DNA from 4 places in the Paenarthrobacter sp. NPDC057355 genome. Region 2 is predicted to be linked to each of the others. Evidence: riboswitches for the same ligand, from Rfam matches in the RefSeq annotation. Region 2 holds a riboswitch; each other region holds the start of a gene.
The links. A riboswitch is a leader RNA that binds a small molecule or an ion and turns the genes downstream of it on or off. The one in region 2 is predicted to bind S-adenosylmethionine.
Positions count from the first base shown of each region.

Region 1 (5,704 bases), on a different contig from region 2:
TCGCCATGCCCATGGAGAATCCAAGCAGCGTCACCGAGGAGTGATTGGCCTTGACCGTGTCCAGCCAGTCCAAGGCGTACTCGGCGGCAAGCTTTACTGCGTCCAGGGAGTAATCGATCGAAGCCGTCAACGGAAACCAGGTGAAGCCCGGCCCCGTGGGCATCGGTGCGCGGAGGGCGGCCACCACGAAGCCGTCCGGGAGCAGGCCTGCCAGGCTGAAGAGGTCCTCCTCGTTGGAACCGTAGCCGTGCAGCAGGACCAGCAGGGGCTTGCCGGCGCGCTCGGCTTCGTCGTGGGACCAGAGGACTACGGGTGCGGGAAATACGGGGGCTTCAGTCATGGCTCCATTCTTGCAGTTACTCCCAAGTAACAACCTACGGTGGCGTAGGTCGGGCGTCAGGGGGCAGGATATGAGCGTGAGTGAGAACAATCATTTAGTGGAACCTGGCGAACCTGTTCAAACGCACCCTTGGAGCCGTTACGTGGCACTGGGTGATTCGTTCACAGAAGGCATCGGCGATCCCGAACCTGCAAATCCCGGCGGCAACCGCGGCTGGGCGGACCGCGTGGCTGAAGAGCTGGGTCGTGGACACGAGGACTTTGCCTACGCCAACCTGGCGATCCGTGGGCGGCTGCTGCAGCAGATCGTCGATGAGCAAGTGGGTCCCTGCCTGGAGCTGCAACCGGACCTCATCTCCATTTCGGCCGGCGGCAACGACCTCATCCGTCCGGGCGGCGATCCTGACCTCCTGGCCGAAAAACTCGACGCCGCCGTCGGCGAACTAAGCTCCGGCGGGGCCACCGTGGTGCTGTTCAATGGACCCGACACTGCGTCCTCTGTCCTGGGCCGGATCCGGGGCAAAGTCGCCATCTACAACGAGAATCTGCGGACAGTCGCGGCCCGGCACGACGCCATCATCGCCGACATGTGGTCCCTGCGGCAGTTGTCCGATTCACAGATGTGGGACGCGGACCGCCTGCACTTTTCACCCCTGGGCCATCACACCATCGCCATGATGGTCCTGGACGCGCTGAACGTCCAGCACACCCTGGAACCGCTGATGCCCAAGCCCCTCCCGCCCCGGACGTGGCGCGAAGCCCGCTCCTCTGATCTCGTCTGGGCCCGTGAGTACTTTGTTCCATGGGTCATCCGCCGATTGAGGCACCAGTCCTCCGGCGACGGCATCACACCAAAGCGCCCGACGGCGGGACCCGTCTTCGGCGCCGGCGGCACCTTGATGCCGCGCAGCTAGCGGGGACAGAGCAGCTAGGGTGGAAATGACAGGTTGGGCAGGCTTGCGTGGCGACTAATCCTTCGGAACGGGTAGAGCAGATCCGCCAGCTGCGTCTGCGGCGCCAGCAGTTGAGGCCTCCCCTTGCCTGCAGTCCAGGGGACGCCGTGCGCAACCTCCTTGCCGTCCAGGCGCAGGAATTCCCCTACGCCCGGTGGACTGTGGCGCAGCGGACACCCGGGAGCACTGCCGCCATCGTTGAGCAGGACGTGGCAGACGGAACCATCCTGCGAACCCACATCCTGCGGCCCACGTGGCACTTCGTCCACCGGGACGATCTTGGCTGGTTGATGGGCTTGTCCGCCGCCCGGCTCCACCAGGGCAACAAAGGAATGTACCGCCAGACCGGAGTAGACGAGGAAGCCGCCGGACTCAGCAGCAGGATCCTGGCTGCGGCCGTAGCGAACGGCGGCCATAAGACCCGTGACGAACTGGCTGAGGTGTTGGCGGACGCGGGCCTTCCCAGCAAAGGGTTGGGATTCATCTACCACCTCATGCACGCGGAAATCAGCGGCATCCTGGTCAGCGGCGCTCCAGTGCGTTCGCCGGGCGGTGCCCTGAAACAGACATACGCCTTGTTCGAAGAACGCGTGACTGGGGTGTTTGCCGGGCCACTCACCGGCCCGGAGCGGGAGCAAGCCTTGGGGCAATTGGCCCTGCGGTACTTCAGCAGTCGGGGGCCTGCCACAGTGAAGGACTGCTCCGCCTGGTCCGGGCTCACCATGAAGGACGTGAAGTTGGGACTCACCGTCGCTGCGGAAACATCACCCGGAGCCTTGGCCCCGGCATTCTTCGATGACCTGGAATTCTACTTGGTTCCGGATGACCTTGAGGCCCTGCATGCTCCAGCCCCGCCCGCTGAGGGTACAGTGCTCCCACGCGTTGACCTCATCCAGTGCTACGACGAGTACGTGATGGGGTACTCGCAGTCACGCCATTACCTGGGCGGCACTGCACCGTACTTCCCTGAAGATAACGGCCCCATGCATGTGGTCCTTCTGGATGGCAGCCTGGCCGGATGGTGGCGCCACAGCTTCAAGGGCGGCGTCTGCGAACTCGACGTGCGCATGACCAGGCCCGCTACCAAGGAAGAGCAAGCCGCATTGGAAGCCGAGGCAGCCCGCTACGGACGGTTCCTGGGAATGGAGACAAAGCTGGCGTGATCACACGGGGCTAAGCTGGGATAGGACCTAGGAGGCTTGCACTGTGAACAATCTGATCTTCTGGATCATCGTCTGCTCGTGGCTGATTCCGATGGGGATCCGCATGTACAACCGCTCCAAGGCGCGCCGCCTGCAGAACGGCAACTTCCCGGGTCCGGACTATCGGCAGCAAAACCTCCCCGGCCCTGGTTACCCACCCCAGGGCTACCCTGGGGTGAATTACCCACCCCAAAACTACCCGGCCCAGAATTATCCCGCTCCTGATTCTCCTGTGCAGAACTACCCTGGGTATCAGCCCGGGCCCGCCGTCATCCGCCCCGCGGAGGAGGCACCGCAGGCCGCACCGCCGTCGAACCCATCTTTCCCCACCGCAGCGGCGGAACCCCAAGGCTATCGAGCCAAGAAACTGGCCGAACTGGATGCGAAGTTCACCAACGGCCAGATCGCCATGGAAGATTACATGAAGCAGCGCCAGGAGATCATGAACGGCTGATCAGCCGCACACAGGACCTCCTGCACCATCGAAGCCGTTGAGGCTCAGGAGAAGAAAGCCCCTCTAAGCTGCCCGGACAGCTGGCCGATCTCGGTCAGGAAGCCGTCGTGGCCGATCGGCGCGTCGATGGTGTGGACGGGAACATCGCCCGGAAGTGCCGCCGCAAGTTCCTTCGACTGGGCCGGGAAGTACAGCCTGTCCGTATCCACTGCAGCCACGAAGAAGTCGGCAGTGGCACGGGAGAGAGCTTCCTGCAGGGTGCCCCGGCCGCGCGTGACGTCATGGGACATCAGGGCTTCGGTGATGGCGATGTAACTGTTGGCATCGAAGCGGCGGACCAGCTTCGTGCCCTGGTGGTCAAGGTAGCTCTCCACTTGGTATCGCCCGCGCTCCCCCAGCACCGCAGCAGCGAGCGGCGTCTCCTGGTGCTGGGCCTCCCGGCCGAAGCGCAGGTCCAGTTCCAGGGCGGAGCGGTAGGTGATGTGCGCAATCCTGCGGGCAAGGGCCAGTCCGTGCTCCGGTGCTTGGCCGTCGTAGTAGTCCCCGTTGTTGAAGTGCGGGTCCTGTCGGATGGCCAGGGTTTGGGCTTGGGCGAAGGCAATCTGTTCGGCAGTGCTGTATGCGCCCACCGAGATGACCGCACAACGGTGGACCCGTTCCGGGAAAGTGACGGCCCATTCAAGCGCCCTGGCTCCTCCCATGGAGCCGCCCAGGACAGCGTGCCAGGCGTCAATGCCCAGCACGTCCGCGAGCCGGGCTTCGGCCTCGGTGCTGTCCCGCAGCGTGATCAGCGGGAACCGGGAACCCCACGGCTTGCCATCGGGTGCTGTCGAGGACGGGCCGGTGCTGCCGTAGCAGCCACCCACGATGTTGATCGAAACGACGAAGTACCTGTTGGTGTCGATGGTGGCACCAGGCCCTACGAGCTGCTCCCACCACCCTTCCTCATCCGTGGCCCCGCGGGCCACGTGGGTGCTGCCGGTCAAAGCGTGCTGGATGAGGACAGCGTTTGAGCGGTCCGCGTTGAGTTGCCCCCACGTTTCGTAGGCCAGCACCACGTCGGGCAGATAGCCGCCGGCTTCAAGTGCCAGCGGTCCTACGCCGGCGTACTTGACTGTTCCGTCGGCTTCACCGGATTTGGGAAGGGCTGTAGCAGTGATGGTCATTCCTTTGATACCTAACCTCGCGCTTGCCTGTCGCCTTGCGTGCGGACAGGCCAGGTCCTCACCCGGGGCACCCCACCGCGGAAGGAGGGTTGCCGGCCAGCAAGCCGGGGCTATCTGCTGGCACTCATGACCTAATACGTAGAGTCTAGGAAAAACTCCACCCTTCTGGCGAAGAATGTGACATCAGTGTGACGTTAGGTGCCGTTTTGATTCACCAAACAGCACCCAGGGCTGCCGCCCGGCGAATAATCGTCGATCCGGACGGCAGCCCCGAGGTATCAGCCTGTCATGCAAGCTTCCCGCTCAAGCGCCCTTGGCCGCCCGGAAGCCGGCTTCGAGGTCGGCGATGATGTCGTCGACGTGCTCGATGCCGACGGACAGGCGGACCAAGCCCGGATTGACGCCTGCGACGACCTGCTGTTCGGGGGTCAGCTGGCTGTGCGTAGTCGACGCCGGGTGGATGACCAGGGAGCGGACGTCGCCGATGTTGGCCACGTGGGAGTGCAGCCCCAGCCCGTCCACGAAGCGCTTTCCGGCTTCGACGCCACCCTTGATGTTGAACGCGACGATTGCGCCCGTGCCCCGGGGACCGTACTTTTGGCCACGTTCGTACCAAGGGCTGGACGGCAGACCGGCGTAGGCGACCGATTCGACGTCGTCATGGGTTTCCAGCCACTGGGCCACTTTGGTGGCGTTGGAGACATGCCGTTCAACGCGCAGGCTCAAGGTCTCCAGGCCCTGGGCGATGAGGAAGGCGTTGAACGGTGCCACGGCAGATCCGAGGTCGCGGAGCAGCTGGACGCGGGCCTTGAGGATGTACGAAAGGTTGGCGCCGAGGGCCCCGTCCTTGCCGAGGTCGCGGGCGTAGACCAGTCCGTTGTAGCTGGGGTCCGGGGTATTGAAGCCCGGGAAGCGTTCCGGATCCTTGCCGAAGTCGAAGTTGCCGGAATCGACAATGACCCCTGCAATGGCTGAACCGTGTCCGCCCAGGTACTTGGTGGCCGAGTGGACCACGATGTCCGCGCCCCACTCGATGGGACGGATCAGGTACGGGGTGGAGAGGGTGTTGTCGACGATCAGCGGCACGCCTGCTTCATGGGCCACCCCGGCTACGCCTTCGATATCCAGAACGTCCTGGCGCGGGTTGGAGACAACCTCGCCGAAGAAAAGCTTGGTGTTCGGCTGCACGGCGTCGCGCCACTGCGCAAGGTTGTCCGGGTCCTCGACGAAGGTCACCGAAATCCCGAACTTCTTCAGCGTGTGGGCAAACAGGTTGTAGGTGCCGCCGTAGAGGCTGGGACTGGCCACGATGTGGTCACCGGCCTCGGCGATGTTCAGGATGGCAAAGGTCTCTGCCGCCTGGCCCGAGCTGAGCAGCAGCGCACCCAGTCCGCCTTCAAGGCTGGCGATCCGCTGTTCCACCGCATCCTGGGTGGGGTTGCCGATGCGGGTGTAGATCGGCGCGAGCTCGGCCAGGGCGAAGCGGTTGGCGGCGCTCTCGGCACTCGGGAACACGAAGGACGTGGTCTGGTAGATCGGCAGCGAACGAGCCCCTGTGGCGGCATCCGGCTCTTGGCCTGCGTGGATTTG
Region 1 is NZ_JBHVAL010000012.1:82,969-88,672, reverse strand. Features, by position in the region: gene ACFUOZ_RS14090 (alpha/beta hydrolase) at 1-340, opposite strand, end outside; gene ACFUOZ_RS14085 (SGNH/GDSL hydrolase family protein) at 411-1,253, shown strand; gene ACFUOZ_RS14080 (winged helix DNA-binding domain-containing protein) at 1,301-2,455, shown strand; gene ACFUOZ_RS14075 (hypothetical protein) at 2,499-2,948, shown strand; gene ACFUOZ_RS14070 (homoserine O-acetyltransferase) at 2,993-4,114, opposite strand; SAM riboswitch class IV at 4,129-4,246, opposite strand; gene ACFUOZ_RS14065 (bifunctional o-acetylhomoserine/o-acetylserine sulfhydrylase) at 4,418-5,704, opposite strand, start outside.
Region 1: linked by a shared signal. The riboswitch ahead of ACFUOZ_RS14070 (homoserine O-acetyltransferase) and the one ahead of ACFUOZ_RS04550 (aminotransferase class V-fold PLP-dependent enzyme) in region 2 are both predicted to bind S-adenosylmethionine.

Region 2 (5,704 bases):
TCGTCATGGACTTCGTCCCAGCTGTAACCGAGTTCCTCCACCAAGTACGTTTCGATGAGGCGGTGCCTGCGGACCATGGAAAGGGCCAGGCGCATGCCTTCCGGGGTAAGGCGGATTGCGCTGTAGGGCTGATGGTCAACCAGGCCCTGGTCCTTGAGCTTGCGCACCATCTCGGACACTGACGAATTGGCGACGCCAAGGCGCAGGGCGAGCTGCGAGGACGTGATCGGCTTGTCCTGCCACTCCGTATAGGAGTAAATGACCTTGACGTAGTCCTCGATCGAGGAGGAGGGCGTACTGGTCTTCACAGTCCAAGCCTACCGTGGCGAGGCATCGTGGACTTTATATGCCCGCCAGGTCTGCGTCAGGTAGGGAAGCTGTACAGTGTCGCCCGGCGCATGGCCGAGGTGTTCGTAAAGGTACCACTGCAGGTTGCCCATGACTTTGGCGCGGGTGGCTTCGTTGGCGCGAAGGTAGTAACTGCGCGACTTGGTCAGCTCCATGATGTCCTCGGGCGTCAACGGATCCGCCCACTCAGTGAGGTGGCGCTCCAACCCTTGGAATTCCGGACCGATAATTGGCCGGAATCCCGGCTTGTGGACGTCTCCGGCGTGCATGATGCGGGAGAGCCGGTGGACCCACGGAACGGAAGTGTCCAGTTGGTTCCAGATCAAGCCCAGTACGCCGTGGGGCCTGAGGATTCGTGCAATTTCCGTGCTGGCTTTGAGCGGTTCACACCAGTGCCAGGCCTGGGCAACGCTGACGACGTCGAATGCTGAGTCCGCCAGCCCTGTTGCCTCGGCCGTTCCCTCCGATGCGTGAATATCGGGATATGACTTGCGCAGTTGCTCCAACATGTCGGTGGAAGGATCGACGGCGACGACCCTAAGTCCGCGTTCGGCCAAAAGGGCACTGAACTTCCCCGTACCTGCGCCGAGATCTGCGGCGGTTGCTGACCCCTCGGGTACGAGCCAGTCCACGGAGTCCAGCGGATAGCCGGGCCGCACACGGTCATAGTGCTCCCCGCCGTCCTGGAAGCTCTGGCCAAGCTCATGCCGACGCGAGGCATGGAGCTTGGGGCCACGGGGCCCGGCGGGACCGGGTATGCCGGGAGCGCCTTCCGGTGTGCGCAGGGACACGCAGAACTCCTTCACGGGGTAGCCAAAAGATACCCTACGAATTTACCCTCAGTCCGGGATTTGCGCTTGGTCAGCTGCGCCGTTGGTCGACGGTGCGCTCTTTAGTCGACAGTGCAGGGAGCTGCGCCTGCGGTTCCCGGGGTGTTTGGCGCCCACTCCGGGTAGCTGCGGTGGTCGTTGGCAGGTACCCAGCGGCCTTCGTCCACGACGTAGTCCCAGCCCAAACCGTTGCGCTTGAGTTCCTGGATGCCCGCAAGCAGCCTGGTGGCGTCCTCCAACCGGGAGCCGACGCCGAAGCTTGCCCGCAGGGAACCAGAGGGCAGCCCCAGGCGCTTGAGCAACGGGTGGGCACAGAAGCGGCCATCGCGGAGGCCCACTCCGTGCTCGGCGGCCAGATACGCGGCGACCAGCCCGGCGTCGAATCCTTCAACGGAGAAGTTGACCACACCGATGGTGTCCTCGGAGTCGCTGAAGATCCGGTGGACCGTTACGCCGTCGATGGCCTCGAGGCCCTCAACCAGGTAGCTGCGGATGCCGGCTTCGTGAGCGTGCCAGGCGTCCTCGTCCAAGGCCGCGAGGACTTGGGTAGCACGGGCGAGTGTCGCAGCTCCGAGGACGTTGGGGGAGCCACCTTCGTGCCGGGCCGGGCCCGTGGCCCAGCTCACCGAATCCAGGCGGGCTTCGCGGACAGCGCCGCCACCTGCCAGGTGCGGGATGCCGGCGTCGAGCCAATCCGGGCGGCCCACGACAACTCCTGCACCGAATGGCGCATAGAGCTTGTGTCCGGAGAAGACGATGTAGTCGACGTCCGCTTCTGCGATATTAACGCGGCGGTGCGGAGCGAGTTGGGCGGCATCCACGACGATCCTCGCACCGTACTGGTGCGCCAAGGACGCCAGCTGGGCGATGGGCAGGATCTCACCGGTGACATTCGAAGCGCCGGTTACCGCAAGCAGGCTGACGCCGCCCTGGGCCAGTTCGGCTTCGATTTTGGCTACGGTGCCGGCCAAGGTGGACTCTGCAACTACGCTGCGGTGCGGGACTCCCTGCCAAGGCAACAGGTTCGCGTGATGCTCAATGTCCAAGTACAGGACCTCCCCGGCGAACTGCCCGTCCTCCTGGGGAAGGCAGCCGGCCAACAGGTTCAGCGAGTCCGTGGTGTTCCGGGTGAAGATGACGGAGTCATCGGCACGTCCGCCAACGAACTCACGGACAATGTTCCGCGAATTTTCATACACGGAGGTGCTGATCTGCGAGGCGAATCCCGCCCCGCGGTGGACGCTGGCGTAGTAAGGCAGGACCTCGTTGAGGTAGGCGGAAACGATCGTCAATGCTGGAGCCGAGGCGCCATAGTCGAGGTTCGCATAGCGGACGTGGCCGCCCTGAATCAGAGGGGCCTGCAGTTCCGCGCCGGTAACGGCAGCGAGCGGACGGGCCGCGGCAGCAGTGGGGGAGTCTTCGATGAAGGAAGGAATGATGTTTGAGTTGAACGTGACAGTGCTCATGGGACCTCACTCAAGAGGGACCCCCTCAGGGGGATCCGCGCTTGCCGCATCCGTTCCGGACCGGCCGGGTCGTCACCCGGGGCACCCCACCGCGAATGGAGGGTTGCCGGCCAGCTAACCGGGGTTTAGCGCTGGCACTCGTGACCTGTAAAAAAGGCTAAGGCACGTCCGTGGAAGGGTCCAAAGCCGCGGACTTTTGTTAAGCCGTTTGTTACGTGAGTTGGAAAACGGGCCTTCCTGCGAATAAAAAGCGGCGGTTGCCCCAAAAAGGGGGCAACCGCCGTCGAAAATTCGATGAACCTTAAGGTGCCACGACTTAGGCAGGAGGCTGTAGGAGATCGTCCAAACCAGGGTTGAGGCGCTTCAGGACCTCCGAGTGGAGGATGGAGTTTGTGGCCAGGGCGTTGCCGCCGAAGGGGCCGTCTTCACCTTCCAGGGAGGTAAAGCGTCCACCGGCTTCGGTCACGATGGGAACGAGAGCGGCCATGTCGTAGAGGTTCAGCTCAGGTTCGCAGGCGATGTCCACCGCGCCCTCGGCCACCATGCAATAGGACCAGAAGTCGCCGTAGGCGCGCGTGCGCCAGAGATCCTCGGTGAGCCCCAGGAACTCGTCCAGGTTGCCCCGCTCTTTCCAGCCGGACAGGCTGGAGTAGGACATGGACGCGTCGGCAAGGCGGGAGACGTTGGAGACCTTCAAGCGGGTTGCCGATGCCAGGGACCGGCCCATGTAAGCACCCATGTCCTTGGCCGCCCACCAACGTTTGCCCAGGGCAGGAGCGCTGACCACGCCTACAACTGGTTCACCTTCATCAACGAGTGCGATCAGCGTCGCCCACACAGGAACGCCCCGGACAAAATTCTTTGTGCCGTCGATGGGATCGATGATCCAACGTCGTGAGCCGTGCCCGCTGCTTCCGAACTCTTCCCCCAGGACCGCATCACGGGGACGCGAGCGCGACAATTGACCGCGAATGGCTTCCTCAGCGGCCTTGTCTGCATCGGTGACCGGTGTGAGGTCGGGCTTGGTTTCGATCTGCAGGTCCAGGGCCTTGAAGCGATCCATGGTTTGGGCGTCGACGGAATCGGCGAGGACATGGGCAAGGCGCAGGTCGTCGTTGTAGGTGGAAGCGGGTTGGGTCATGCCACCAAACTATCCTGAAACGTGGGCGGCGGTGGGGACGTTAAGGCCTTACCGTCAGTTAACAGTGCCCAGCTCTTTGGCTTCCTTGGCTTCCAGGCGGGGGTCCGCGCCCAGAAGGCGTCGAAGGGACGCCAAACGCGCTACACCGGATGGTCCGGCATGACCGTCGTTGACCCAAGCATCCAATCCGCAGTTCACGGCGGTTGCGTCGTGCTTGCAGCCGCGGTCGCAGGTCTCGGTGCCAGGCTCAAGATCCGGGAAGGAGTGGAGTATCCGGTCAGGATCCACGTGGGCCAGGCCGAAGGAACGGATGCCCGGGGTGTCGATGATCCAACTGCCGGACGGTGCATCGTCCAACTTGAGGGCCAGGGCTGAAGAGGACGTGTGACGGCCCCGGCCGGTGACTGCGTTCACGCCGCCGGTGGCACGTTCAGCTCCGGTCAGGGCGTTGACCATCGTGGACTTTCCGACGCCGGAGTGGCCCAGCATGACCGTCACTTTCCCGCCCAGGTAGGAGCGGAGTTGGGACACTGCTTCCCGGTCCAAGCGGGCTGACAGGCCGTCATCGGAACGGGCATCGATGCCGCTTGCTTCAGAATCGGCGGTGCGGCTGATGATCACGGGGAAATCGAGGCTGAGGTAGTTCGCCAGCAACGCCGTGGGATCCTTGACGTCGGCCTTTGTGATCAGCAGCAAGGGCTCAATGCCGGCGTCGTACGCTGCAACCAACGCGCGGTCGATGAAACCGGTGCGCGGCTCGGGATTGGCCGCTGCAACCACCACCACCAGTTGGTCGGCGTTGGCTACCACTACGCGTTCGATCGGATCTGTATCGTCCGCGCTGCGCCGAAGCAGCGTCCTGCGTTCCTCCACCCGGACCAGGCGTGCCAGGGTGTCGGGTGACCCGGAGACGTCGCCAACCAGTGCCACGAAGTCGCCTGGCACTACGGGGTTCCGCCGAAGCTCACGGGCGCGGGCTGCGATGACGACGCGCTCGTTGGGAGTGTCCTCATCCACGATCGCCCGGTAGCGTCCGCGGTCAACGGTGATGATGCGCCCGATGACAGCGTCGTCGTGGCTGGGGCGATCCTTTGTCCTTGGCCTGGTGCCCTTTTTGTTCGGCCGGATCCGGACGTCGGATTCATCCCATGAACGTGCGTCGCGTCCCATGGTCAGTTGCTGTGCCCGTCCGCAGTGGCGGATTCGAGCATCCGCGTCCACATTTCGGGGAACTCGGGCATGGTTTTGGACGTGGTGGCAATGTCCTCCACCTCAACGCCTTCGACGGCGAGTCCCAGGATGGCGCCGGCGGTTGCCATCCGGTGGTCCGCGTAGCTGTGCACCACCCCGCCATGAAGGGCCGCAGGGCGGATTACCAAGCCATCGGCAGTCTCCTCGGCGTCTCCGCCAAGCCGGTTGATCTCGGTGACCAGCGCTGCGAGTCGGTCGGTTTCGTGGCCGCGCAGGTGGGCAATGCCGGTCAACCGCGAGGGGCTTTCGGCCAAGGCGCACAAAGCGGCGACCGTGGGTGCAAGTTCGCTGGTTTCGTCGAAGTCGGCGCCATGGATGGATGCTCCGCCGGTCACGGTCAAGGTTCCCTCATGCAGGCTCACCGTGGCCCCCATGGCTGCCAGGATGGTGCGCCACATATCGCCCACCTGCGTGGTGCCTGTTGGCCAGTTCGGGATTCGGACTGTGCCGCGGGTAGCCAGTGCGGCAGCCAGGAACGGCCCGGCATTGGACAGGTCCTGCTCGATGCGCTCGTCGAAGGCCCTGATGGTGCCGGGAGCGACGCGCCAGTGGTTGGGTACCGAGTCATCCACCGTCACGCCAACACTCCGGAGAACCTCGACGGTCATGGCGATGTGGTCGAGGCTGGGAACGGGTTTGCCCACGTGCTCCAGGTGAAGGCCCTCAGT
Region 2 is NZ_JBHVAL010000002.1:127,590-133,293, reverse strand. Features, by position in the region: gene ACFUOZ_RS04560 (metal-dependent transcriptional regulator) at 1-308, opposite strand, end outside; gene ACFUOZ_RS04555 (class I SAM-dependent methyltransferase) at 318-1,139, opposite strand; gene ACFUOZ_RS04550 (aminotransferase class V-fold PLP-dependent enzyme) at 1,241-2,644, opposite strand; SAM riboswitch class IV at 2,677-2,790, opposite strand; gene hisN (histidinol-phosphatase) at 2,961-3,785, opposite strand; gene ACFUOZ_RS04540 (ribosome small subunit-dependent GTPase A) at 3,840-4,955, opposite strand; gene aroA (3-phosphoshikimate 1-carboxyvinyltransferase) at 4,958-5,704, opposite strand, start outside.

Region 3 (5,704 bases), on a different contig from region 2:
TCCGTACAGAAACTGTTGCAGCTCACCGCCGAAAAAGGCCCCGGCGCAGACCAGTCCAAGGATGCCCAGCAGGAACAAGATGGCGGCGGTGCTGCTGTGCTTGATCGGCGGGCGGGGTTCAGGTGGTTCGCGGGGACCGGATGCCGGCGGAAGGTATCGGGGCCGGGGAGGATCCGGATCCGGCCACTTGGACGGTCCATAAGGTTCCATGGAACCCCCTGACGTGGAGGCCGCGGACGTGCGGTGGGGCGCCGCCGTCGGCCGTTTCCGTCAGCATAGGTCCAGCGTGGTCCGGAGTCCATGGTGTCGTGTTCCGGGCAGGAGATCGGCTAAATGTCCTTGCGGCAGGGCGCGGAGGCCAGGAGGTGCAGACCGTTCAGGTCACCTGCTGCCAGGCCATCCGGTGCGCCGATTTCGGGGTACATGAGCTGGATTGGATCGTCCACGTGGTCCAAGCCCATGACGTGTCCCAGTTCGTGCTGCATGACGGCGAGGACATAGTCCGAGCCGCCGGGGTCCGACAAGAGTTCAGCGATCTGGGGCGTGTCGAGCTCCAGGCTCCCCGTGATGTAGCTTTTGGGGCCCTTGTCCAGGGAATACATGGTGCTGCCGCCGGTGCCGATGACCTTGCCTTCAAGAGCCGGTGCTACTGCCGGCGTGGTCCAGGAAATCAGCAGGGGTGCCCACCGATCGCCGTAACGGTTGGGTTGGTAGGGCTCGCGCCGGTCTGCGGGCTGTTCGTCGGTTGTTCCGTCGTTGACGAACTGGATGCCCGAGGCAGCAGAGATGTTGGCGATGGCCGTGGCAAGGAGTGCGTCGGTTCCCTGGGGCGCAGTGGCGTTGTTCACTACGTAGTGCAGCGGGCGGCAGGGGGAGTAGCCGACAGGAGTGCCGTCGTCGTTGGTCGCCAGGAACTTGTAGGAATCATTGGTGGTGCCGGGCGCCGTCGGCGAGGCCAGCGGGGCATCCGCTTCCTCAAGTCCAGGCGGTGGTGCATCGGGCACACGTGTCGCGGTTGGCTGGGTCTTCCCGATCTGCGGGCTGCCCGGGACGCTGACGCCCGGGAACAGCGCCGTGATGCGGGGGTCGCCGTTCAGGAACCCGGTGACCAGGACCGCTGCCACCGCAGCGACTACCACCATCAGCAGGCCGCGGAGAACACGCCCGGCTGTTCCCGTGCGCCGGTGCTTCGGCACATGCGCTGTTTCCCGCTCCGCGTCCACGGTTCTCCATTCCTCATGCCCTTGGTCACGCAGGGCAGCGCGGAGGACGAACCAACATTACGGTCTGGCGGCTGGGCCGTCCAAACTCAGACGATCGCAGCCCCGAAGAGCAACCCGAGACCGTAGGTGGCAGCTGCAGCTCCGAGCCCGATGGCCAGCTGCCGCAGGCCGCGGCTGAGCGGTGATGTTCCGGACAGCAAGCCTACGACGGCGCCAGTGGCCAACAGCGCGACTCCCACCAGGACACCGGCCACCAGGAGGGCGGCCATGCCCGTCATGCCGAAGATGAACGGAAGGATGGGCACGATGGCGCCGGAGGCGAAGAAGCAGAAGCTGGACATCGCTGCCCCCCAGGCCGAGCCCACGGATTCGTGCTCGTCGGTTACCGGTTTTTCGGGTTGGAGCGAAAGGCTGGGATCGCAGTCGCAGCTGAACAGTCCCATGCGCTCGGCTGCCCGGTGCTCGGCCGCCTCCCGGGTCATGCCGCGTGCCAGGTAGACCAGGACCAGTTCGTTGTGGTCGATGTCCAACGACGGGGCTGCGGTGAGCGTCGCCTGGGTGGGGAGCGTGGCGTTGAGCAGTTCGCGTTGCGAGCGGACGGAAACGTATTCGCCGGCGCCCATGGACAGTGCGCCTGCCAGGAGTCCGGCCACGCCGCTCATGAGCACCACGGAGCTGGAGACCCCGGTGGCGGCCATGCCCATCACCAGCGAGAGGTTGCTCACCAGGCCATCGTTGGCGCCGAAGACCGCTGCGCGGAAGGTGCCCGAGAGCCTGTTGCGGCCCCGGGTGGCCAGGCCACGGACGACTTCCTCATGGATCTGCTCGTCGGCAACCATCGCAGGCGTCGCCGCTGGTTCGGTGCCGTACGGGGAGCGGCCCTCGGCGCGCTGTGCCAAGGCAAGGACAAAGACGGACCCGAAGTTGCGGGCCAGGAAACCCAGGAATTGGCTGCGGGCCGACGCTGCTTTGGGCATCCCGGCATGATCTCCCAGGAGCTTGAGCCAGTGTGCTTCGTGGCGGCCTTCGGCTTCGGCCAGGGCCAGCAGGATCTGGCGTTCCTCCCCATCGCGGCGTTGGGCAAGTTCGCGGTAAACAGCGGCTTCGGCCCGTTCGTCGGCCAGGTATTGCCGCCAGCGCCTGATGTCGGAAGCCGAGGGCGCATCATTGGTGCGGTGGGCTGCTGGGTCGGGGGTGGGGTCCGGAGCGGGGCTCGACGAATTCTGGGATTCCTGGTGCATCTGCACTTTTTCTCCTGCGCTTGGTGGGGTGGTTGCGGCCCCATTGCACGCCCCACACTACCGCTTATTGACGCGGATTTTTGGCTGGTATTCCTTATCCGGAATGTTCGGTGCACCGTAATTTCCGGCGTTGCGTGCACGCTCTTCCGGGCCTTGACCCATGCTTGCCCTGGTGCTCAGATGGAGGGACAGGGGCGGGTCTTTAATCAACCCGCAATTTGCCACCGGGCTCCTGCAGGCAGCCCACGGGACGGAGGTAGCAGCATGAACACCACCGAATCACACTCCAACTATCCCGAACGCACAACCATCGAGTCGGACCCGGCCTACGATTACGCCGAAGACCAGGAAGTGGACGAGCCCTGGGTGGAGGAAGTGGACGCCCCCGAGGACGACGAACGGGTGGTGCCAATCGATGAGACCGAGGAGTTCCGCGAGGAGGACGAGGAAATCTAGGCGAGTTCCCGACTGGGTTCCCGGCTCGGTTCCCGGCTGAGCGTGAAGGTGCAGGGCCGGCCTTCCCGGTGACCCACCGCGGCTACGGTGACTGTCAGAGTCCCCGTAGCCTCGCACCACGTGGAGGGCCGGACCGCCCGCGCCAGTGCCTCGGCGATGTGCCGCGCCTGCGGATACCGGAAACACAGGGGCCGGTTCCGGGTCAGTATGGTCACCGTGCCAAGGTAAAGGTCGACGGCGGGGATCACCTTGACGGTTGAGGGGCCGGTTTCGTCGCGGGTGCTTCGGGCTGGTGCCGGCCCGTTGTTGATGGGTTCGTTGTGGCTCGGCTCGTGATACGGCACGCGGCTGCTCCTGTGGAGAGTGCTCTTGCCCGTTCGGTTGTCTCAGGTCCGGGACGGGCCGCTTCTTCATCCGAACCACCCGTGAACATGGGGTTGGTGTATGGCCAGTCGGAGCTTGGCGCCACATCTCTTGAAGCTGGGACAACCCTACCGCACCTCCCGTTGTGAGGCCCGCTCTGCGCTCCTTGGGCGGGGTTTGCCGTGCAGAGCAGGCCTTCCAACGTGGAAGTCCGGGCGTTGGGAGGCCCGCTCTGCGCGCTTTGACGTCGTTTCAGGACGCACAGTGGGCCTCGCAACTCCTCAACGCGTCATCCCCGGGAACGCAAACGGCGGCGCTGCCCCACAAAGGGGCGGCACCGCCGTCGGGTATTGCTTGGTTAGCTGTTGCTGCCTACCGGGTGTACTTCCGGCGGCAGTTCCTCGGAGATGGCGCCGGCAACGCGCTTGTCCCAGGCCTCGCGGACAGCAGCGTCCGTGGGCGGGGTCAGCAGGGAGACCACGACGTAAACCACCAGCGAGGCGCCGAGTCCCCAGTAGATGGGCTCGTTGGCGTAGACGCCGTCTTCGCTGGGGATGACGCCAACTGCGTACATGATGAGCAAAGCCAAGGTCAGCACGGAGCCGACCGCCATGGACCAGGCAGCTGCGATGCCCGTGCCGCGCTTCCACACCAGGCCACCGAGGATGGCAACCAGGAGGCCGCCTACCAGGATGTCGTAGGCGATGGTCAAGGCGACCACCACGTCCTGCGCGGCCATGGAAATCAGCACTGCGAGAATACCGAGGCCCAGGACCCAGTAGCGGTTTGCCTTGACGTCGTGCTCGGGGTTCTCGGTGTCATCGGTGTTGATGGTCTTGCCGAACCAGCTGGCAACGAAAGGCACGACGTCGGCGCGCGCCACTGTTGCGGCGGCGATCAGGGCGCCGGATGCCGTGGACATCATGGCTGCAACTGCTGCTGCCATGACAAGGCCACCGATGCCGACGGGCAGGATGTGGGTAGCGACCTCGGCGTAGACGACGTCCTTACCGAGGTTGGCGACATCGATGTTGGGAAGGGCAACGCGGGCTGCCAGGCCGATCAATGCGCCGGCGATGCCGTAGAGGATGCAGTAGACGCCGGCCGTAGCGCCGCCCCAGCGGGCAACCTTCGCGGTCTTGGCAGTGAAGACGCGCTGCCAGATGTCCTGGCCGATCAGCAGGCCCAGTGTGTAGACGACGAAGTACGTGATGATCGTCTGGGTGCCAATGCCGTCGATCTGGAAGAAGCTGTCCTCCAGGCGCGCACGGATGCCGTCCATTCCACCAGCCGCGTTCAACGCGAAGGGGAGCATCAGGAAGAAGATACCCACTGTCTTGATGAGGAACTGCACCTGGTCTGCCAGGGTGATGGACCACATTCCGCCGATTGTGGAGTAGACCAGGACGATGGCGCCGCCGACGGCGATTGCCAGCCAGCGTTCCCAGTCGAAGAGCACCACGAAGATGGTGGCGTAGGCACCGGTGGACGTGGCACACAACATCAGCGTGTAGGCCAGCATCACGATGCCGGACGTCTGGGTGGCCTTGCTGCCGTAGCGAAGGCTCAGCATCTGGGAGACCGTGTAGATCTTCAAGCGCTGGATGGTGCCTGCGAACAGGAGGCTAAGGAGCAGCACGCCTGCGCCGATGGCGACCACGAGCCACATGCCGGAGATGCCGAACTTGTAACCGAGGCCAACGCCGCCCACGGTGGACGCGCCACCGAGGACAACCGCGGCCATGGTGCCGGTGTAAAGGAAGGGGCCCAGGCGGCGGCCGGCCACCAGGAAGTCACTGTTGTTCTTGGTGCGGGACTTGCCCCACCAGCCGAACGCCAGCATGGCGAGCAGGTACACCACCACGATTGCGATGTTAATAGCCGAAGATTCCATGAACGGTCCTTGGAGCTGATGCACGGAGGTTGGGGTTTTCGACGATACTCCTGCAGGGCGTCGAAGTCTCCGTGCTGACGATTGGAGATTGGTGTTTGGAGCTTGGGAGGTGTTGTGTGCCTCACAGACAACACTTGTTGCCTCTGAGGATATGTTGTGATCGGAGTAACAGTCAAGATCCTTTGGACATGGTTACGTCGGCAGTGGCCTTGTTTACGTGCCTCCCGGCTACTATTGCTCCAATGACAGGGCCGCATGACAGGCCTGAAAGGTTCGTGAATGAAGGCTCTACCCGTTGAACCGAGCAATGTTCCCGTTGCCATCGGTTCCAGAATCCGCGCAGCCCGGCAAACGCAGCGCCTGACCATTGAGCAGGTGGCTGATGCGACCGGTCTGACCAAGGGCTTCCTGAGTCGCGTGGAGCGCGACCTGACATCGCCGTCGGTAGCGTCCTTGGTGACGCTCTGCCAGGTGCTTTCCGTCTCTGTTGGTGACCTTTTTGCGGCGCCGGAGACCCATCTGACAAG
Region 3 is NZ_JBHVAL010000004.1:147,457-153,160, forward strand. Features, by position in the region: gene ACFUOZ_RS07335 (matrixin family metalloprotease) at 1-210, opposite strand, end outside; gene ACFUOZ_RS07340 (matrixin family metalloprotease) at 330-1,223, opposite strand; gene ACFUOZ_RS07345 (VIT1/CCC1 transporter family protein) at 1,310-2,464, opposite strand; gene ACFUOZ_RS07350 (hypothetical protein) at 2,729-2,920, shown strand; gene ACFUOZ_RS07355 (hypothetical protein) at 2,917-3,264, opposite strand; SAM riboswitch class IV at 3,281-3,400, opposite strand; gene ACFUOZ_RS07360 (sodium:solute symporter) at 3,642-5,177, opposite strand; gene ACFUOZ_RS07365 (helix-turn-helix domain-containing protein) at 5,457-5,704, shown strand, end outside.
Region 3: linked by a shared signal. The riboswitch ahead of ACFUOZ_RS07355 (hypothetical protein) and the one ahead of ACFUOZ_RS04550 (aminotransferase class V-fold PLP-dependent enzyme) in region 2 are both predicted to bind S-adenosylmethionine.

Region 4 (5,704 bases), on a different contig from region 2:
CTGTTCGGGCATGCTTGGAGCTTAACCCACCACGCAGCGGGGCCACCAAGTGAGCGAGCGACTGCCCCAAACCCAGGGAACGTGAGCGAGCGACCGCCCCAAACCCAGGGAACGTGAGCGAGCCTTGGCCCCAAGGGGTGGGAACGTGAGCGAGCGACCGCCCCAAACCCAGGGAACGTGAGCGAGCGACCACCCCAAGGGGTGGGAACGTGAGCGAGCGACGGCCCCAAGGGGTGGGAACGTGAGCGAGCGTCAGTCGCCAGCGTCGGCGGAGAGGCGGATGCCGTTCTCAGCCAGCCACAAGGGGTTGAAGGCCTTGCTCAGGTAGTTCGTACCGGCGTCGGGCGCTATGGCCACCACCACCGAACCGTGAGGCGCGGCACGGGCTACCCGCACTGCCGCTGCCACCGCGAGCCCGGACGAGGGCCCCAGCGCCAGTCCTTCCTCATCAAGTAGGCGGTGGACGGTGGAGTAGACCTCGTCGTTGGGAATGCGGAGGAAGCGATCGACTATGGAGCGGTCGAAGATCTTGGGCCATTCAGCCTGCGGCCAGGAGTTGCCCACGCCATCCACCAGGATCTCACCGGGGTGCCCGCCGCTGTACGCGGAGCCGTAAGGGTCCGCGCCCACTACTTCCACATGGCCGCCCGGGCGCGCGGCCGCCACCTGTTCCTTCAGGTAGCGCCCGTTTCCGCTGATGGTCCCGCCCGTACCGATCCCGGCCACAAAGTGTGTCACCAGACCACCGGTCTGTTCCCAGATTTCCGGCCCGGTCGTCTCGTAATGGGCTAAAGGGTTGGCCGGGTTGTCGAACTGCATGGGCCGCCACGCCCCCGGCGTCCCTGCCGTAATGCGGGCGGCCACGGCTCGGGCGTTTTCCGGGGACTCGGACGGCGCGTTCCAATCCGTCAGGATCACCCGCGCCCCGTAGTTGTGGAGGGCCGCCAGTTTTTCCTGCGAAATGGTGTCGCCGGTGACCACCACAACCGGGTGGCCCGTGAGGTGCCCTATCAGCGCCAACCCAATCCCCGTGTTTCCGGACGTGCTCTCAACGATCGTGGCACCGGGCTGCAGCTCCCCTGAACGTTCGGCCGCCCGCACCATACTCAATGCCGTACGGTCCTTGATGGAGCCGCCGGGGTTCTCCGACTCCAGCTTGATGTGGATGGCACTGCCCAGCCCGCGGCTGAGCTCCTCCAACTTCACCAACGGCGTATTTCCCACCTTGTCCAAAACTGAAGCATCGAGTCCGTCAAGAGCCGCGGGCATGGCGTGCGCCCCATGTTTGCGGGTGCCCGTACTCATGCTGTCTCCTCCTCAGTCCCGGGGAACAGCTGGTCCGCGGCTTCCCGCAAGACTGTCCGTGCCCGCTCCACCAGTTCCGCAGCCGACGGCCTGTCCGCCAGCACATCGGCCAGCCGGCCCACCACCAGCCCCGTCCCGTTCCCGAGCGGCTGCGCAGCCTCCGCTTCCAGCAGGAGGTAGGAAGCAGTGAGGGCCTCGATCGCCAAGAGCTTCTCCGCCGCATCAATGGACTTTTCCAGTTGCTGCAGGGCCAGTGGCGCCAAGGTGGAATGGTCCTCGACGTCGGCCGAGAGGGTGGGGGCGCCAAGGGTCGCCGGGGCTGCCAGGAACTTGAGCTCGGCCAAGAGCCCAGCCGCCGAGTACCAGAGCAGCCCGGGCAGTTCCTCCTGGATCAAAGCCGACGCAGATCCGGGCTCGGACGATGCCGCTGCCAGGTGTCGTGCCCGGATGGCCCGTTGCGGTGGATACAGCTTGGCAATGCGTCGTTCGCTGGAAATCCCCACATGCGCCAAGGCCAGCCGCAGCCCTTCAAAGGACAAGGCCAGCTGCATCGGTTGGAAGTTCCCGCCGGACACCATCGCACCGGACTCCACATCAACCAGCGGGTTATCGCCCCGGCCATTCAGTTCCACCTCCAGGGCCGACCGCAGTTGCGACACCAAAGACCGGAACGCACCATGGGTCTGCGGCGCGGCACGGAACGACAACGCGTCCTGCACCGATACCTCCGGCCGGACGTCCTCCAGCCATCCACCGCTCAAAAGCCGGCGGACAGCGGCCGCCGAGTCGCCCTGCCCGTCCACTGCCTTTGCCGCCTGGATGGCCGGCGAAAAGGGACTCAGGTTCCCGCCGCCGTCGTACCTTGCGATGGTCTCCAGCGAGAGTGAAAGCGCGACGTCGGCCAAGCGGGTCAGGTGCCTCAGCCGCACCAAAGCAAGGGTCCCGGCACCAACGGAGAACGCGTTGGCACTCACCAAGGCCAGCGCCTCACCGGCAGCGGGTTGGAGGGGTTGAAGGCCGGCGTCGGCGAGCGCTTTGGCGCCAGGAACCAGCAGGCCGGAGGCGTCGAACGCTTCGCCCTCGCCCAAGGCAACAGCGGCGACGGCGGCCAGTTGGGTCAGGTCGGACGAGCCCACCGAACCTTCGCTGGGGATGGCGGGAAAGACGCCACGGTTGAGCAGTTCAGCATAGAAGGCGGCGGTTTCCGGACGGACGCCTGAGCCGCCCCGGCTGAACCCGATGAGGCGGGCGAGGATCACCGAGCGGGCAGCAGTCCGGTCAAGGTACGGACCCACGCCGCTGTTGTGATACCGGACCACCTGTACTTGATAAGCCAGCAGCGACTTCTCCTCCACGTCGGTGTCCCGACCGGATCCGAGCAAGGTATTCAGCCCGTAAACCCGTTGGCCGGACGCGGCAGTCTTTTCCACGACTCCCCGGGAACGCCGGAGCAAATTCAACGCATCTTGGTTGAGTTCCACGTGAAACGTCGGATCCGCGGCCGCCTCCGCCACAAGCAGAGCGGAAACAGTCCCCGTTCCGATGCTGAAGGTTCCCACTAGAAATCCAGGAGATTCTGCCGGAAACCGCCGTTGCCGTAACTCGTCCTCAACAGGCCGCGGCGCCGCAGTTCAGGCGTGAGTTTGTCCAGGACCCCGTGGACAGTCACGGGATCCACGAAACCGGAGAACAGAAACCCGTCACCGCCAACAGCCGAGCCGGTTTCCTCAAGGTAGTCGGCGATTTCACCGACCGTGCCGATGATCGAGTCACCCGCACCGCCGCTGCGTGCCTGCAGGATCTCGCGCAACGTGGATCCGGGAGGCGCCGCCTTGGCGAAATGCTCCAGCGTGCCTTGGTTGCTGTTGGTACTGAGTTCGGGAAGGGGCTGGTCCAGGTCGAACTGCTTGAAATCGATCACGGAGAGGTAGGAGATGGAGTTGAGCTGGCTGTCGATATCGCGCTGCGTCAGCTCCCGGCGCTGGGCCCGCAACTCCTCCGCCTCCGCGGTGGAACCAACCACGGTGGGCTTCAACACGAAAAGTACCTTCACGTCGTCGGGATTCCGCCCGGCTTTCGCGGCCTCGGCGCGGATGGAATCGCGGTAGGCCTTCATGCCGTCAACGCCACGGGCCAGGGCAATCGCCACGTCCGCGTGGCCGCCGGCGAACGCCTTGCCGCGTGGCGAAGCACCGGCTTGCACCAGGACAGGCTCCTCGGGCAACGGCGCTGTGTTCAGCGGGCCGCGGACCTTGAAGAATTCTCCTTCGTGGTTGATGGGATGCACTTTGCTGTGGTCGGCAAACCTGCCGGCTTCCACATCCTCAAGAACCGCGCCCGGTTCCCAACTCCGCCACAGCCGCCTGACGACGTCGACGAATTCCTCCGCCTTTTCATACCGGAGGTCGTGTTCGATCTGCTGGTCCAGGCCGTAATTCTGCGCAGCGAGATCGCTGCCCGAAGTGACCACGTTCCACCCGAGCTGCCCCTCTGAGAAGTGCTGCAGCGTGGCAAGGAGGCGGGCCGCCGTGAAGGGCGGGTAGAAGGAGGCGCTGACAGTGGGGACGATTCCCAAGTGTTCCGTGGCAGAGAGCAGGTACGGGACCAGCGCCAGGGGATCGTGCTTCGGCGCAAACGAAGCATGGGCCAGCGAAACCTCGGCTGTGCCTCCATAGGTGTCGGGGACGGTCAGGGAGTCCTCGATGATGAACAGGTCCAGGCCGGACTGCTCAAAGGCCCGGACAGCTTCCTGGTACAGGGCGGGTTTCTTCCAGTCATAGCCCAGGCTGTACCCCGGCGTGCCCCATCCCTGGACACCGAATCCGTGCCCCACAAACCAACCAAAATGCAGCATGGGCTTGAGTGTAGAACTGCTCTGTCCGTTCACCGCGACCTGCTTTCACACGAAGTTACAGGGGGTCGTACTGCGTCAATTATGCTCCCGGGACGTCTTAATTGGGCCCGTACTCCAGCACCCTCCGGTTACGCAACATGACGAGGCCCGCCGTGCAGGCCGTCGTCGTGAATGCTACTTTTTTCTTGAGTAATGAGAACCAGCGCGAAGCCCTGACTTGCTGGTCGGCAACCCTCTCTCCGGCGGGGTGCCTCAGGTGACTACTCGGCGTATCGACAACTCGAACTGCAAGCGTGACTGAGGAGCACCAGCAATGCCTGAACCCACCGAAGAAAAACTCGCCTATCGCCTGATCACGGGCCCCGACACCCGTGAATTCTGCGAGCGCATCAGCAATGCCCTGGCTGAGGGCTACGTCCTGCACGGCAATCCCGCAGCCACCTTCAACGGCACAGACGTGATCGTCGCCCAGGCCGTGATCCTGCCTGCCGCCGTCGCCAGTTCCGACGCTGCAGTAGCAAGCGCCGTGGACGAGTTGGAGAACTACGAGGAAATTTTCGAGGGCCACGCATGAGCTACGCCGGTGACCTGACCCCGCAGGACGCGTGGACCAAGCTGGAACAAGGCGCCATCCTGGTGGACGTCCGGACCGAGGGCGAGTGGGCCCACATCGGCATTCCCGACACCAAGGCCACGGAGAACGATCCCCTGTTCATCCAGTGGAACCTCGCCGGGGGCATCCCGAACTCCCGCTTCATCGATGACCTGCAGCAGCAGGCTCCCGAAGGCGACGGCGTGGAACTGGTGTTCCTCTGCCGCTCCGGCCAGCGCTCCATCGCCGCTGCCATCGCCGCCACCCAGGCCGGATTCACCGCCTACAACGTCCTTGAGGGCTTTGAGGGTGAGCCGGACCGTTACGGCGAACGTACTGTAAATGGCTGGAAGAACCGCGGCCTGCCTACCAACCTGGGGAACGACTAAGTGACTTTTAATCCTGACGCCGCCGGCTGGAGCCCTGACACCCAGGCTGTCCGCGGTGGCCTTGACCGTACCAACTTCCAGGAAACGGCCGAGCCTGTCTTCCTGAACTCCGGCTTCGTTTACGAATCCGCCGCAGCCGCCGAACGCGCCTTCACGGGCGAAGACGAACGCTTCGTCTACTCCCGCTACGGCAACCCATCCGTGGCCACCTTCCAGGAGCGGCTCCGCCTGCTCGAGGGAACCGAAGCGTGCTTTGCGACGGCGTCCGGCATGTCCGCAGTGTTCACCGCCCTGGGTGCCTTGCTGGCTGCCGGTGACCGCGTGGTTGCCGCACGCTCGCTCTTCGGCTCGTGCTTCGTGATCCTCAACGAAATCCTGCCGCGCTGGGGCGTGGAGACGGTGTTTGTCGATGGACCGGACCTGGATCAGTGGCGCGAAGCTCTCTCCGAGCCGACCACTGCGGTCTTCTTTGAGTCGCCGTCCAACCCGATGCAGGAAATCGTGGACATCGCGGCCGTCAGCGAACTGGCACATGCCGCAGGGGCGACGGTCGTCGTCGACAAC
Region 4 is NZ_JBHVAL010000008.1:73,075-78,778, forward strand. Features, by position in the region: gene ACFUOZ_RS11285 (carboxymuconolactone decarboxylase family protein) at 1-12, opposite strand, end outside; gene ACFUOZ_RS11290 (PLP-dependent cysteine synthase family protein) at 253-1,305, opposite strand; gene ACFUOZ_RS11295 (aromatic amino acid ammonia-lyase) at 1,302-2,864, opposite strand; gene ACFUOZ_RS11300 (NtaA/DmoA family FMN-dependent monooxygenase) at 2,864-4,192, opposite strand; SAM riboswitch class IV at 4,348-4,459, shown strand; gene ACFUOZ_RS11305 (DUF1737 domain-containing protein) at 4,473-4,733, shown strand; gene ACFUOZ_RS11310 (rhodanese-like domain-containing protein) at 4,730-5,140, shown strand; gene ACFUOZ_RS11315 (O-succinylhomoserine sulfhydrylase) at 5,141-5,704, shown strand, end outside.
Region 4: linked by a shared signal. The riboswitch ahead of ACFUOZ_RS11305 (DUF1737 domain-containing protein) and the one ahead of ACFUOZ_RS04550 (aminotransferase class V-fold PLP-dependent enzyme) in region 2 are both predicted to bind S-adenosylmethionine.